Regions from separate parts of the Roseateles sp. So40a genome, predicted to be linked through region 1. Evidence: riboswitches for the same ligand, from Rfam matches in the RefSeq annotation. Region 1 holds a riboswitch; the other holds the start of a gene.
What was found. A riboswitch is a leader RNA that binds a small molecule or an ion and turns the genes downstream of it on or off. The one in region 1 is predicted to bind thiamine pyrophosphate.
Positions count from the first base shown of each region.

Region 2: it holds a riboswitch for thiamine pyrophosphate, as region 1 does, so the genes downstream of both, ACNI65_RS16145 (TonB-dependent siderophore receptor) here and thiC (phosphomethylpyrimidine synthase ThiC) in region 1, are expected to answer to the same signal.

Region 1 is NZ_CP182288.1:112,654-119,752, forward strand. Features, by position in the region: gene thiC (phosphomethylpyrimidine synthase ThiC) at 1-1,340, opposite strand, end outside; TPP riboswitch at 1,437-1,575, opposite strand; gene ACNI65_RS00520 (TonB family protein) at 1,887-2,678, shown strand; gene ACNI65_RS00525 (LysR family transcriptional regulator) at 2,713-3,654, opposite strand; gene ACNI65_RS00530 (FMN-dependent NADH-azoreductase) at 3,795-4,421, shown strand; gene ACNI65_RS00535 (pirin family protein) at 4,443-5,315, shown strand; gene ACNI65_RS00540 (hypothetical protein) at 5,450-7,099, shown strand, end outside.
Region 2 is NZ_CP182288.1:3,540,103-3,547,201, reverse strand. Features, by position in the region: tRNA gene ACNI65_RS16155 (tRNA-Asn) at 187-262, opposite strand; tRNA gene ACNI65_RS16150 (tRNA-Asn) at 366-441, opposite strand; gene ACNI65_RS16145 (TonB-dependent siderophore receptor) at 478-2,700, opposite strand; TPP riboswitch at 2,783-2,889, opposite strand; gene ACNI65_RS16140 (DUF2878 domain-containing protein) at 3,036-3,602, shown strand; gene ACNI65_RS16135 (hypothetical protein) at 3,659-4,036, shown strand; gene ACNI65_RS16130 (hypothetical protein) at 4,033-4,266, shown strand; gene ACNI65_RS16125 (DUF1579 domain-containing protein) at 4,321-4,887, shown strand; gene ACNI65_RS16120 (hypothetical protein) at 4,903-5,166, opposite strand; gene ACNI65_RS16115 (hypothetical protein) at 5,217-5,831, opposite strand; gene ACNI65_RS16110 (DUF2199 domain-containing protein) at 5,840-6,373, opposite strand; gene ACNI65_RS16105 (hypothetical protein) at 6,740-7,099, shown strand, end outside.

The DNA of each region.
Region 1 (7,099 bases):
GCCTCGTCGCAGTGCTTGAGCTGCTCGGTCATGTTGGCCTGGATCATGTGCATGGGCACATGGCCGGGGCCTTCGATCATGGTCTGCACGTCGTGCTTCCACGCGATCTTCGTGAGCTCGCCCAGCGTGCGCAGCTCGGCGAACTGCGCCTCGTCGTTGGCGTCGGCCAGCGAGCCCGGCCGCAGTCCGTCGCCCAGCGAGAAGCTGACGTCGTACGCCTTCATGATCTCGCAGATCTCCTCGAAGTGCGTGTACAGGAAGTTCTCGCGGTGATGCGCGATGCACCACTTGGCCAGGATCGAGCCGCCGCGCGACACGATGCCGGTGCGGCGCTTGACCGTCATCGGCACGAAGGGCAGGCGCACGCCCGCGTGGATGGTGAAGTAGTCGACGCCCTGCTCGGCCTGCTCGATCAGCGTGTCGCGGAAGAGCGCCCAGGTCAGCTCCTCGGCCACGCCGCCGACCTTCTCCAGCGCCTGGTAGATCGGCACGGTGCCGATGGGCACGGGGCTGTTGCGCAGGATCCAGTCGCGCGTGGTGTGGATGCTGCGACCGGTGGACAGGTCCATCACCGTGTCGGCGCCCCAGCGCGTGGCCCACACGAGCTTCTCGACCTCCTCCTCGATGCCGGAGCTCACCGCCGAGTTGCCGATGTTGGCGTTGACCTTGACGAGGAAGTTGCGGCCGATGGCCATCGGCTCCACTTCCGGATGGTTGATGTTGGCCGGGATGATCGCGCGGCCGCGGGCGACCTCGTCGCGCACGAACTCGGGCGTGATGATCCCGGGGATCCGCGCGCCCAGGCCCTGGCCGATCAGGCGCTGCTCGCGCTCGCTGTCGGCGAGGTACTCGTGCATCCACGCGCGGCGGCCGTTCTCGCGGATGGCGACGTACTCCATCTCCGCCGTGACGATGCCGCGGCGCGCGTAATGCATCTGCGAGACGTTGGTGCCCGACTTCGCGCGGCGCGGCGTGCGCGTGAGCGCGGCACTCTGCGCGCGCAGCGCGTCCTGCTGGGCGGCCTCGCGCAGACCGTCGTCGAAGAGCTGGATCGGGCGGCCGGTGTAGGACTCGGTGTCGCCGCGCGCGGCGATCCACTCGGCGCGGGTGGCGGGCAGGCCGCGTCGCACGTCGGTCGCGACGGCGGGGTCGGTGTAGGGGCCGGAGGTGTCGTAGACGGCGATGCGCTCGCCGTTGGTCAGCGCGATCTGGCGCAGCGGCACGCGCAGCTGCGGATGCAGCACGCCGGATTCATGCGTCTTGGTCGACGCGGGCAGCGGCGCGCGGCTGGCGGCGAGCCGGGCGTGGAAGTCGTCGGCGGACGGGGTCAGGTCGGTCATCGGGGTCTCCGGTTGGGCGCCGGAGGCTGGACCGATGAGGACGGACGAGCGTTGGGGAAGGGGCCCTTCGGGTGCCTTCGGGCACGAGGCCGGGAAGGGGGAAGGGCGGGCTCTTCTTACGCCGGTACGAACCGGATCAAGTTCAGCGGGTCCACGGCTTCATCGCCATGTCTCAGCCCGTGCGACCCGACACGCCTCGCGCGTCGAGCCGCCCAGGGCACCCCGGAGCAGGCGCGCAGTATAGGCCCGGGCCCGGGCCCGTGGCGGTCGATCCCGTTCGTGAATTCGTCGACGCAACCCCGATGTCCAGGCACATCGCGGGTACTGTTACAGCTCGATTCCGGGGAAACACCGAGTAAGGGGCCACCCGATGACTTCTTACACTGCGGCGCTCATGCCGGGGCGCGAAAACCAACAGCAACATCAGCAGACAAGACCGGCGTTGTCTCCAAAAGAGAGCAACCAGCGCAATCGAGAGAGGGTGGAGTGATGAGCAGCCGTAGTCTCCTGAGCGTCCGACGCCGTGGCCTGGCCCTGTGCCAGGTCTTGAGCCTGTCCCTGGTCGCGATGGCCGCGCAGGCGCAGACGACGACGTCCGCCGCGCCGGCCGATCCCAAGGCGGCCGCGATGAGCGACGTCGACCGCGCCAAGCGCGATGCCGACAAGGTGTTCCAGTGGATCCGCTTCCACGCCGAGAAGGGCGAGAAGAAGGCGCCCGAGAAGGCCCCCGAGAAACACGAGGCCAAGGTCGAGCCCAAGCCCGCGCTGAAGCAGGTGTCCGCGCCGGCGCCGGCAACGCGCCGGCCGGAACTCGATCCCGCCGCCGAACGAGCGATGGCCGCGCGCAACGCCGCGCAGGACGCGCCCGTGGTGGCCGCCGCGCCGACGACCTCGCCCGCGCCGATCGGCCAGGGCGGTCAAGGCGGTGTCGGCGCGGGCGGCACGCCCTCGACCATCGCCCCGACCGTGGCGCCGCCCACGACGCAGCCCGCTCCGATGTCCGACACCGTGTCGCCGCAGGCGATGGCCGCGCCCGCGACCACCGCGTCCGCCGGCAAGACCCCGCCGCCCGAGCCCGATGACGAGCCCGCGCAACTGCAGCTGCTGCGCAAGGTCGATCCCGAATACCCGCGCGCGCTGCTGCAGCAGCAGCGCGCAGGCTCGGTGCTCGTGCAGTTCATCGTGCAGCCCGACGGCCGCACCGACGCCGTGCAGGCGCTGCGCTCGCCGGACCGCAAGCTCAGCGCCGCGGCCGTGAAGGCCGTCCAGCAATGGAAGTTCGCGCCCATCACCACGGCGCGTCAGGTCAGCGTGGAGATCGGCTTCCAGGTCGATTGACCGAGCGCGCCGGCGACGTGTCGTCCCCGGCGCCTCACATCCCGTACATCGCCGCCTGATCGAAGGGCGAGAGCTCCGCGGCCATCGCGTCCAGGAAGAGCCGCGTGCGCAGCGGCATCAGCCGGCGCTGCGGGAACACCGCCCAGCAGGTCGAGGGCTCCGCGCACCACGCGGGCAGCACCCGCACCAGCTCGCCCCGGTCCACGAAGGCCTGCGCGTACTGGTTGCCGACCCAGGTGATGCCCAGACCCGCGCGCGCCATCTGCAGCAGCATGTCCGGCGCGTTGACCAGCGTGCGGCTCTCCGGCACGCCCACCCATTCCTGACGCTGGTCGGCCTGGCCGTCGACGATGCCGAACAGCCGCCACGGCAGCGGCTCGCCCGCCCGGCTCAGGATCATCAGCCCGTGCATGCTCAGCAGCCCCTCGGGGAGTTGCGGCTCGCCATGGCGCTCCAGATAGGCCGGCGACGCGTACAGGCCGCTGCTGAACATCGCCATGCGCCGCGCCGCGAGCTGGCTGTCCGGCGGCAGCTGGCCCATGCGCACCGCGATGTCGAAACCCTCGGCGATCAGATCCACCCGGCGCGGTGAGAGGTCCAGCTCCAGTTGCACCTCGGGGTAGTCGCCGACGAAGCGGCTCAGCATCGGCGTCAGCATCTGGTGCGCGAAGTCCGCCGGCATGGATACCCGCAAGCGGCCCGTCGGCCGCTGCTGCCGGTGCAGCGCCAGCGCGAGCGCGCCGTCCACTTCGCCCGCCAGCACCCGCGCGTGTTCCAGCACGCCCTGGCCGAACTCGGTCAGCGTCAGCCGCCGCGTGCTGCGCTGGAGCAGCTTCTCGCCCAGACGTTCCTCCAGCGCCGCGATCCGGCGCGACACCGTGGATTTGGGCAACTGCAGGCGCTCCGCGGCGCGGCTGAAGCTGCCGCTTTCGATCACGCGGGCAAAGACCAGCAGGTCGTCGGCGTCAAGACTCATGGCGGGCTCAGCGATTGTTCTTTGAATGGAACAATCTTATCCATTCTTGGGTATTCCGGTGCGCAGGGGCGATCAATACAGTTCATCCCATGCCCTCACACCCCGGCTGATGCAGCCGAACTGTCCCGGAGAAACGCACCATGAACATCCTGCAAATCAACTCCAGCGCCCGCCGTCTGCATGAAGGCCAGGGTTCGGTCTCGACGCTGCTGGCCAACGAGGTCGTGCAGCAACTCGTCGAGCGCAACCCCGGCGCCAAGACCGTGGTCCATGACCTGGCCGTGCGCCCGCTGCCCCCGATGGACGAAGCGACGCTGGGCGCGCTGTTCACGCCGGCCGACAACCGCAACCAGGCGCAAGCCGACCGCGTGGCCTTCAACGACCAGCTGATCGCCGAGCTGCAGGCCGCCGACGTGATCGTGCTGACCGCCCCGATGATCAATTTCGGCGTGCCCTCGCAGCTGAAGAACTGGATCGACGCGGTCGCCCGCGCCGGCGTGACCTTCAGCTACGGCGCCAACGGCCCGGTCGGCCTGGTCACCGGCAAGCAGGTGATCGTGGTGAGCTCGCGCGGTGGCGTGCATCGCGGCCAGCCGACCGACAACATCGTGCCCTACCTGCAGGTGACGCTGGGCTTCCTCGGCATGACCGATGTGAAGTTCGTGCTGGCCGAGGGCCTGAACATGGGCGAGGAAGCCGCGGCCAAGGGCCTGGCCGGCGCCCGTGAGGAAATCGCCGCGCTGTTCGGCGAAACCCAGACTGTCTGAGCAATCAAGAAAGGATCCATCATGACCGCCGCCACCCCTGCCACCCTTCTTCGGACGCCCCGCCAGGTCGAGCGCCTGGTGCAGGGCAGGGCCACCAGCGACGGCGCGGGCGTCAAGTTGACGCGCGTGCTGACGCAGGACCTGCAGCGGCGCCTGGATCCCTTCCTGATGCTGGACGCCTTCGGCACCGACCAGGCCGAGGACTACATCGCCGGTTTCCCCGACCATCCGCACCGCGGTTTCGAGACCGTGACCTACATGCTCGACGGTCAGATGCGCCATCGCGACTCGGCCGGCAATGAAGGCCTGCTCGGTCCCGGCGGCGTGCAGTGGATGACCGCGGGCCGCGGGGTGATCCACTCCGAGCTGCCCGAGCAGCAGGAGGGCCGGATGGAAGGCTTCCAGCTGTGGCTGAACCTGCCGGGCCGCGACAAGATGCGCGACCCCTGGTACCGCGACATCGCCAGCGCCGAGATCCCGGAGCTGACCCTGCCCGGCGCCACGGTGCGTGTCATCGCCGGCGAGAGCCATGGCGTGGCCGGCGCGGTGCAGCGCGAGGCCACGGTGCCGACCTACCTGGACGTGCATCTCGAGCCCGGTGCGAGCTTCGAGCAGGCGCTGCCCGAATCGCACAACGCGTTCGTGTACGTCTATCGCGGCGCGTTGCGCTTCGACACCGGTTGCCTGGTGCCGACCGGCCGCATGGCGATCCTGGCCAACACGGCGGGATCGGATGGCGTGCGGCTGACCGCGTCGGAGGACGGCGCCCGCGTGATCCTGATCGCCGGGCAACCGCTGGGCGAGCCGATCGCGCAGTACGGACCGTTCGTGATGAACACGGAAGGTGAGCTGCTCCAGGCGGTGCGCGACTTCCAGGCCGGCAAGTTCGCTTGAGGCCGGCGGCTGGCTGAAGTCCGCCAGCGTTTCCCCGGGGAGCGCTGGCGGCGCCCCCGCAGGGCACGGAAATGCGCCATGCCGCGCGCACGGGCGCGGCGCAACCAAGCGGACTTCGCTCCCGGGTCCGCCGCATGCCGTCCTTCCGCCCTGCTCCCGCACCCCTCGCCCCGGGCGGTGACCCCGGCTTCGATCCGCATTTCGGCTTCTCGCCGGGGGCGGATCCGATCGGGCGCTCCCCCGACGGCGAGGCGTTCACGCAGGCGGCCGCGAACGGCGGCGCGGCGGGGCTCGCGGACACCTGCGCGGCGCTGGCCCGGGCGATCGGCACGCTGGGCGTGCCGGAGGCGCGGATCCTCGGCGAACTCGCGTCGCGAACGCGGGATGCGAATGACCCGCTCTCGGACGTCGATCGCCGGACCTTCCTGGGCGGCGAGGGCGCGACCTTGCTGGACCAACTGGTGCGGCTCGTGTCCGGTGAAGGCATCGACGCCCGTCTGCGTCGCGACGCGCTGAGACAGGCCGCGCAGGCCATGGACCTGTGCGTCACAGGCTGCCGCGCGGGTCTGCGCGAGGCGGTGCATGTGCTGTGCTGCTCGAACGGTGGCGCGACGCGGTCCGCCACGCGACGACGCGCCGAGCTGACCCGTCAGGTGCTGCAGGACGTGGCGCGGGCCACGATCGGCCGAGACCCGGCGGAGGACGGCCGCCGGCTGGTGTCCTTCGAGGCGCATTACGTCACCGCGCTCGAGCAGCGACTGGGACTGCCGGCCGCGCAGGCCTCGCCGCCCGATCGATTCTTCGACGCTGGCCGACTGGAGGCGCCCATCGTGGCCCGTGCCGAGGCGGACTTGCGCGCTCACGTGACGCCAGCCGCGGTGGCGCTCTCGCTCGCCGAGGAAGCCCTGGAGCGCCTGCGTGATTGGCTGTCGGCGCAGGGCGTGGACCCCGCGCGCTTGTCGCGGATGACGCCGGACCAGCGAAGCGCCATGGACACGGAGATCGAGTCCATCGAGCGATCGCTGGGTCCGGTGGATCGCTGGACGCTTTTCGAGACCCAGGACGACGGGGCCGCGCTCGATGACTTCGGCTTGATCGCGCATCCGATGCGCCTGGCCGTGCAGGTGATGCTGAACCTGATGCGCGACGGCGCGGTGCCGTCGGGCGAGATCGGCGTGCTGATGCGCTGGCCCGGCGTGGTGGGCGAACGGGACGCGTGCCGGCTCTGCCACCTGACGGAGGGGCTCTGGTGGCTCCAGACCGGGGACCGCCCCGGGTTCGATGCCGGCGAGATGACGCCGGTCGGCGCGCGCCAGTTGCGGGACCTGGACCAGCTTGCCTCCCGCGTGCCGCTCAACGGGGCGCAGCGCGCGGGACTGGCGCGGATGGCCCTCCTGCAGGGCGACGACTCGGCCCTGTTCTGGGTGACGCCGCGCTGGCTGGAGACGCCGGAGCTGACCCGCTGCTGGTGGCGGCGCATGGGATCGGATCGTTGCCACGCGTGGCTCGGCGCCCATCGGGTCAGCCGGTTGCCGGATGCGCTACGACATCGGCTGATCGACGCCGCCGACGAGGCGGATGACTCGCACGCGTTCGCCCGCCTGCTGCCGACGTCCGACGGCGCGGCGGCCTCGGCGTGGATCGCCTGCGACGGCACCGAGGCCGTCATGGCCGCGGCGCGCGGCGGCGATCTCCGTCGGTTGCGCCGATGGGGCAGCCTGCTGATCGTGGCCGCGCCCGCGATGACGGCCCGCCAGCGCGGGCAAGCGCTGATGGCGCGCGAC
Region 2 (7,099 bases), 2.4 Mb from region 1:
TGATCGTCGTCGCGACGACGAATTGACTGCTCGGTCGTCTGGATCAACGTATCTTCTGCAGGATCGGCGCCGGCTGGCGTTTGCGCTGATTTTCTCCAGTTGTCCCGTTGATTCGATGAATGAGGCGATTCCTCTGACGCGCCCAAAGAAAAAGCCCCGACATCTTGCGATGCGGGGCTTCAGTTTTGGCTCCTCGACCTGGGCTCGAACCAGGGACCTACGGATTAACAGTCCGGCGCTCTACCGACTGAGCTATCGAGGAAAAGTCTGCTCAGATCCTATCGATCTGAATTCTTGGGCCAGTGTCTTCGGTCGGACTCTGGCTTAAAAAGAACGAAGGTCCGAAGACCTTCGTCATCTGATCTTGGCTCCCCGACCTGGGCTCGAACCAGGGACCTACGGATTAACAGTCCGGCGCTCTACCGACTGAGCTATCGGGGATCAGAGCCTAAGAGTATACACAGAAAAACTAGAGGCTCACAAGACCCACTCCACCGAAGCACGCCATGTGCGATTGGCGAGCGGGTACAGGTACACATGACCGTACTGGTAAGGCGACTCGCGCCACGCCCGACGGTCCGTCACGTTGTCCACGCCCACACGCCAGATCAGCAATTGCCGGCCCACGTTCTGCTCGTAGCGCGCGCCCAGGTCCAGCCGCGTCCAGCTCGGGATCGACAGCGAGTTGTCCGGCAGCACCATCCGTTTGCCCTCGTAGACCACGCCCGCCATCAGGTCCAGCCCCGGCACGCCAACGCTCTGCCGCGCCTGCAGCTTGATCGTCGTCTCCGGCACGTTCGTCGGCTTCAGCCCGTTGATCGACGCATCGCTCGCGCGCTCGCGGCGCGCATGCAGCTTCATCGCGCTGGCCATCAGGCCGCCGCCGGTCCACTTCAGATCGGCCTGCGCCTCGACACCGCGATGGTTCTGCTCCCCATCCAGGCGCGCGCGCAGCCGGTTGTTGCCGACATCCTCATCGCTCGTCGCGGGCTTGCTGATGTCGAAGTAGTTGACCGACCAATCCACCGTGCGGCTGCCCGATTTCAGGCCGATCTCCCATTGCCGGCTGCGGATCGCCTGCAGCGGCTGGCCGGCGTTCACGTAGACCGGCAGGTTGGGCACGACCGCCGATTCGATGCCCTGGCCCCAGCTTGCGTAGGCCAGCAGGTCCGGATTGATCGCGTAGCTCAGACCCAGCCACGGCGTGGTGAAGGACTGGCGATAGCTCGTGGGCGCGTTCTCGTTGCCCGGCTGCACGTTGACCAGCTTCGAGTCGCGATCCAGGCGCGTGTGGCGCACGCCCAGCCAGCCTTGCCATTGCGCGCTGAGCTGCACGGCGTCGCGCAGGTAGAACTCGGTGCTGCGTTCGGTGCGGTTGGTGTTGGTCGAGCCCAGCGTCGGGTCGGCCACCGTGGGCAGCGTGCCCCAGATGTTGCCGGTGCCCGCCCAGTTGTAGGCCTGGCCTTGCAGCCGGCTCTTGTAGCGCGAGAACAGCACGCCGGTGCTCACCTGATGCTGCATGCCGGCCAGCGTCAGCTTGCCTTGCGCGGACAGGTCGAGCGCGTCGCTGTTGCGGTGCTCGTTGTCGCTGCGGAAGTCGTACTGGTCGAAGGTGCCGTCGGGGCAGTAGGTGCTCGGGTAATACGTGCCGTCGCCGGCGGTGCAGCCGAACGGATAGGCGAGGCGGTCATCGGTGACCAGGCGCTGGATCGCGCCATGCGCCTGCAGCTTCCAGTCCGCGTTGAGCTGATGCTGGATGCGCAGCGAGGCGGTACGGCCTTCGAAGACGACCGGCTGACTCCAGGACTGGTTGTTCAGATTGATGCGCGGGTCGATGTCCTTCGCATTGGGGAGGCGATCCCCCAGAAGGCTGAAGCCCGGTTGGCTGGGCTGGGATTGACGCGAGACCTCGACCTCGGCTTCGACCAGCGTGTCGCGCGTGACGCGCCAGTCGCCGGCGACGGCCATCATCCAGCGGTTGCCGTCGGCGTCGCGCAACTCGGGGCGGAGCTTCGCGGCGGCGACGTTGACGCGCAGTCCGAAGGCCTTGTCATTGCCGTGGCCGTCGCTGAAGCGGCGGCTCCAGTCCATGGCGGTCTCGACGGTGCCGCGTTCGCTCACGCCGAGCGTCAGGCTGGTGAGCTCGACGGTGGGGCGCTTGACGACGAGGTTCACCAGGCCGCCCGGGGCGCTGGTGCCGGCCTGGATGCCGGAGGTGCCCTTCATGATTTCGAGGCTGCTCTTGTTGGACAGCGGCAGGGCGGTCTCGGCGTTGATGGGCAGGCCATCGCGGCGGAAGTTGAAGCGGTTGTCGAGGTCGTAGCCGCGGATCTTCAGGTAGGAGACGTAGCCGGCCGAGTTGTACGAGTCGCCGACGCTCGCGTCGATCACGGAGAGCCCGGCGAGGCTGATGAGACCGCGGTCGGTAAGGCGCTCGGCGCTGACGACGCTCGCCTGAAGGGGGAGCTTGGCGATGGGGGTGTCACCGAAGCCGCCCACCATCACGGGGGCGTCAGCGCTGCCCTTGACCACCACGCTGGGGAGGGCGGGGGAGGTGGCCGGCGTGGACGAGGGGGAGTCTGCCGCGGCGGGGGAGGGCGGGGTCGACTGGGCGGACGCGTGCAGGGCGAGGCCGCCGGCGACGAGCGCGGTCGCGAGGCGATGCAGCGGGAAGGAGTGGAGCGTGGACGAAGTTGCCATCGATGTGCCGAAGCCAGGAAGACGATGGCAGGTCGGCAAACCGGGCACGCCGATGAGAAGGCGGCGTGCGAGGACACGAGGGCGTGTCGAAGGCATGCTTCCCTGCGCGAGGATTACCTCAACAGGTTCAAAGGGACTTTCTCAGCCGCGCGTCGATGAATCGAAGGCGCAGCACCCCTAGCGAAACTCGCCGGACGGGCCGGCGAGCGTTGTGGATTCTAGCGGTTGGGCGATGGAGCCTCCGCACCCCCTCGAGAAGCAGTGAACCGATCCCCGCATGGATGCGTAGAAGAAGGTCCTTCAGCAAGCCTGGAACAGGTCGATTGGAAATGCCCATGCGTGCACGAGCCGCCCTGCGCATCGTGATTCAGTTCGCCGTCTTTCAGCTGGCGTGGTTGGCCTGTGTGCTGGGGGCGGCGCATGGCCAGGTCGTTGCCGGCGTGGCGTGCGTGGGCGTGGTGGTCGGCCTGCATCTCGCGCTCAGCGATGCGCGAGCGATCGAGTGCGCCCTGATCGCAATGGCCGTGATTCTCGGGCTGGGATGGGACACCGCGATGATCGCCTTTGGCGTCGTGGGTTATGCGTCGCCCGGTGCGTTCCCATGGCTGGCGCCGCTGTGGATCCTGGCGCTCTGGGCGCTGTTCGCGACGCTGCTTTGCTCGCCGCTCTCGTGGTTGCACGGGAGACCGTTCCTGGCCGCGGTTCTTGGGGCGGTGGGCGGCCCGTTGTCCTACCTCGCCGCCGTTCGGCTGGGCGCCGGCAACTTCACCGATCAGACATCGGCGCTGCTGATCCTCGCAGTGGGGTGGGCCGTGCTGACGCCGGTCCTGACCGAGTCAGCTCACTGGATGCTGGGTCGGTGCTCTCAAGCCTACGGTGACAGGCAGATACGTTTGACCTAGGTCACTGGCTTCCCATCGGAGCGAGCGATCAACTCGGCGGCCTCAAGGAGGTGCCCGTGTTCCCCAAATCGTTCTACATCTGCCCAGAAGACGTGTTCCGGCTCGGGAACTCCAGCAGTCCCAAGATCGCGAATGTGCGGCCAAGCGACGTTGACTGGACGAAGGTCAACGACATCATCGTCGTTGTCGCCAATGGTCGCGGTGTCAGCGTGTTCAGCGAGAAAGAGCTGGAAAAAAGGGACATGAGCGGCTGGGTATGGCAGTTCAATGCCACCACGCCGATGCCTTCCGGACTCAAGCTGGTCAGCGATTACGAGGGCCACTACATGATCTGCCCCGCCGTTAACATGCCCATGGACAAGTTCAAGGGGCTACTGGAGGAAGTCGGCGTGAAGGCATTCCGCGTCTTCTTCAAGCAGGGCAAGCAAGCATGAAGACTTTAGGGCTGGAACTCACGCACTGGCAGGCGCAGCGGATTCTGGAAGCGCTCACAGAGCTCGACGCGAAGTGGGCGAACATCTGCCAGACCTCGGACGATGAAGACGAGGTCGCCGACTATGGCAATGACCTCATCGAGCTTCGCATGACGTTGGAAGCAGTGAAGACGAAGGCCGTGGAGGTCTTCGGTCCCGGTGTCGCCAACTTCGATCGCACGCCCTTCTAAGGCCAAGTGGGCAGGGCGCCAAAGAGCGCGCCTCTGACGCTGCGCCAAGCCGCTTTGAAGACTTCGTCCTACTGCCAGGACTCGGTCGTACGGTCCGGACACTCGCCTCGTTCCCACGAACGACGCGAGGCTCCCATGTCCACCACTGTTTCCGCAGGCGCCGCCGACTTCGATTTCGAATTCGGCGACTGGATCGTTCATCACCGCCGGCTCGACAGCCGATTGACCGGGTGCGAGACCTGGACGAGCTTCAAGGGTCGATGCTCGACGCGGCCCATCCTGGGCGGCGCGGGCAATGTGGAGGACAACGAGCTCGACCTGCCCAGCGGGCTCTATCGGGCCGCGGCGATCCGGTCGTTCGATCCGACGTCGGGCCAGTGGGCCATCTGGTGGCTCGACGGCCGCGCGCCGCATGCGCTGGATGTGCCAGTGCGAGGGCGATTTGACAATGGCGTCGGCCAGTTCTTCGCCGAGGACGTGCTGGATGGACGTCCCATCCGCATCCGGTTCATCTGGGACAAGCGCGATCTTGAATCGCCGACGTGGGCCCAAGCCTTCTCCGCCAATGGCGGCGAGACGTGGGAGACGAATTGGGAGATGAGGTTTGAGCGCGTCGCGTGATGTTGCGCGGTGATTTCACTGCGGATCGGAGGGCGTCTGCTCTGACCTGATCGGTCCAAATCGCGCGTCATTGCGCTCGTCGCTCCAGAGCGGCTCTCGGCCCGTGACATAGCGACGCCAGATCAGCGCGCATCCGCCCACGGTCATCGCGCCGGCGAGTATCCAGTCGCCTTTGGCGGAATTCTCGGAGGGCCAGAATCCCACGACGCCCAGCGCGATGAGCAACCCGCCCAGCACGTAGGCGGGCAGTCGTTCCCACGGGAGAAATGCGAGGCCCATTTGAGTCGAGATCGAAGTACAGCGGGGTTTGAGCGAAATGTGCTCCGCGGTCAGGCCAAGCAGGGGCCTCTTACCTGCAGCCGAATCTCCCCCGGCGCGCTCACGTAGTCCCGCGCCAGTTCACGACTCGGGGAGCGATGGACCGCCTGCTCGAGGGTGTGGCAACTCAGCGCGACGCTGACCCGTTCCGGGCGCATCTGATTCCAGAGAACGGTCAGACCAAAACCGTGTTCCTCGGCTGTGGTGCGACTCTCCACCGACTGGCCTTCAGCCAGCTGAAGCTTCAGACCGTATCCGTCGCGGAGCAGCGGTCGCGCCTGCAGATCGGCCAGCATCGCGGTTGGTGAGAGCTCCTCGTCAGACTCGCCGTCTCCCGTTTCGTCGACATCCTCCTCGTCGTCGGGGTACAGCTCGTCGATCGTCTTGCCGCGCGCCGAGGTCTCACCCGTCTCCAGGAAGCGCAGGGTGACGGTCTGGGCCGTTCGAATCTCCAGATCGTGAAGCCACGTCAGGGATTCCGATTCTGTTGTCGTGCCGTCGAGTCGCACCGTCACGAAAGCGTCGTCCGACCTGTCCCCGCGTAGATGAACGGCAAGCACACGAAGCCCGTCGGTGCTGACGGTGGCGAGGTCTTCGCCGTCGATGGCGATCTGGAAGGCTGGCATGAGCTGATTCACTCCTCGCGCCCCTGCCCATGCATCGCCAACTCCGCCAGCTCCTGCGCGCGCTCAACGGAGATGCCGTTCTGCTGATCGATCACCAGCGGGTCGTTCTCTCGCCCGTTTGTGTGGATCACCACCTTCGGGCGGTCCCCCTCCTGCTGGATGAACACATTGGCCGGCCGCATGTCCGCGCTCGGATAGATCCCGATCTGATTGGACAGCCACCCGAAGAACCCATCGCCAGGCACCGGGTCATCCAGCGTGTCGAGATAGCGCTGGAGGCTCTTCTCGCTCACCGATACCCAGATCCCCCACAGGAAGGGATCCTCCTGGCCATGGATGGGAACCTCCAGCACCGCCCGGATGAATCGATCCGTCTGATCTTCGTAGGCGATCGTGCACACGTCGCTGTCGAGCGTGGCTCGGCTGGCCTTGTCCTCGGCGCTCAGGTTCACATACGGATCCGGCGCGCGGAAGGCGAAGGAGGGCGAGCCCTCATGCACATCGCCGCAGCTGCGGCACTTGAACGCAAAGATCCCAGCCATGGCGCATCGGTCTATCAAAGATGGCCGCGAGTCTAGCCGCGCGTCCCCGTCCTGCCGCCTCGACTCCCCCAATGGGGCGTTGCATCCAGGCCTCCGGAAGTGGGAGGACGCGCCACGCGCGCTCGCCCGGTAGTAGAGTCCGCGCTGTCGCGCGCCGGTGTCGGCCGACGACGTCATCGACTTCTGAAGGAACAGCAACATGCCAAAGGGTGAACAACGCAACGACAAGGCCAAGATGAAGCCGAAGAAGGACAGCGGTTCTTCCAAGGAATCCTCTTCGTCCGTCTCTGATCGGCCCGTCGCTCCCATGACGGCCGTCATGCCCAAGGGCAAGCTGAAGAACAAGCCGAACTGAGCCGGCTTCCCGTGAACGCCGCGCCGCCCGCGTTCGCCCATCGCGGCGACGACCTCGTCGCATGGAGCGACGCCTACGCGGCCGGCGATCACGTCAGCGCGACGGACATCCACGCCGCCGTCGCCCACGCCCTGCAGCCGCTGCTGCCGCGCTATCGGCACTTGCGCGCCAAACACCTCTTCCATCTTGCCGACCCGACCGCCGATCACTTCGTCCAGGTCCAGCGCGGCAAGAACATCCTCACACTCGAGTTCGGCCTGACCCACCATGCGGTGGAGCGCAGCCGCGCCGCGCTTTTCGGCCCGGCGGACACGCCATCCCCTCACGCGCCCCAGACCATCGCCATGTGGTCCGCCAACATCGGTCCTTTC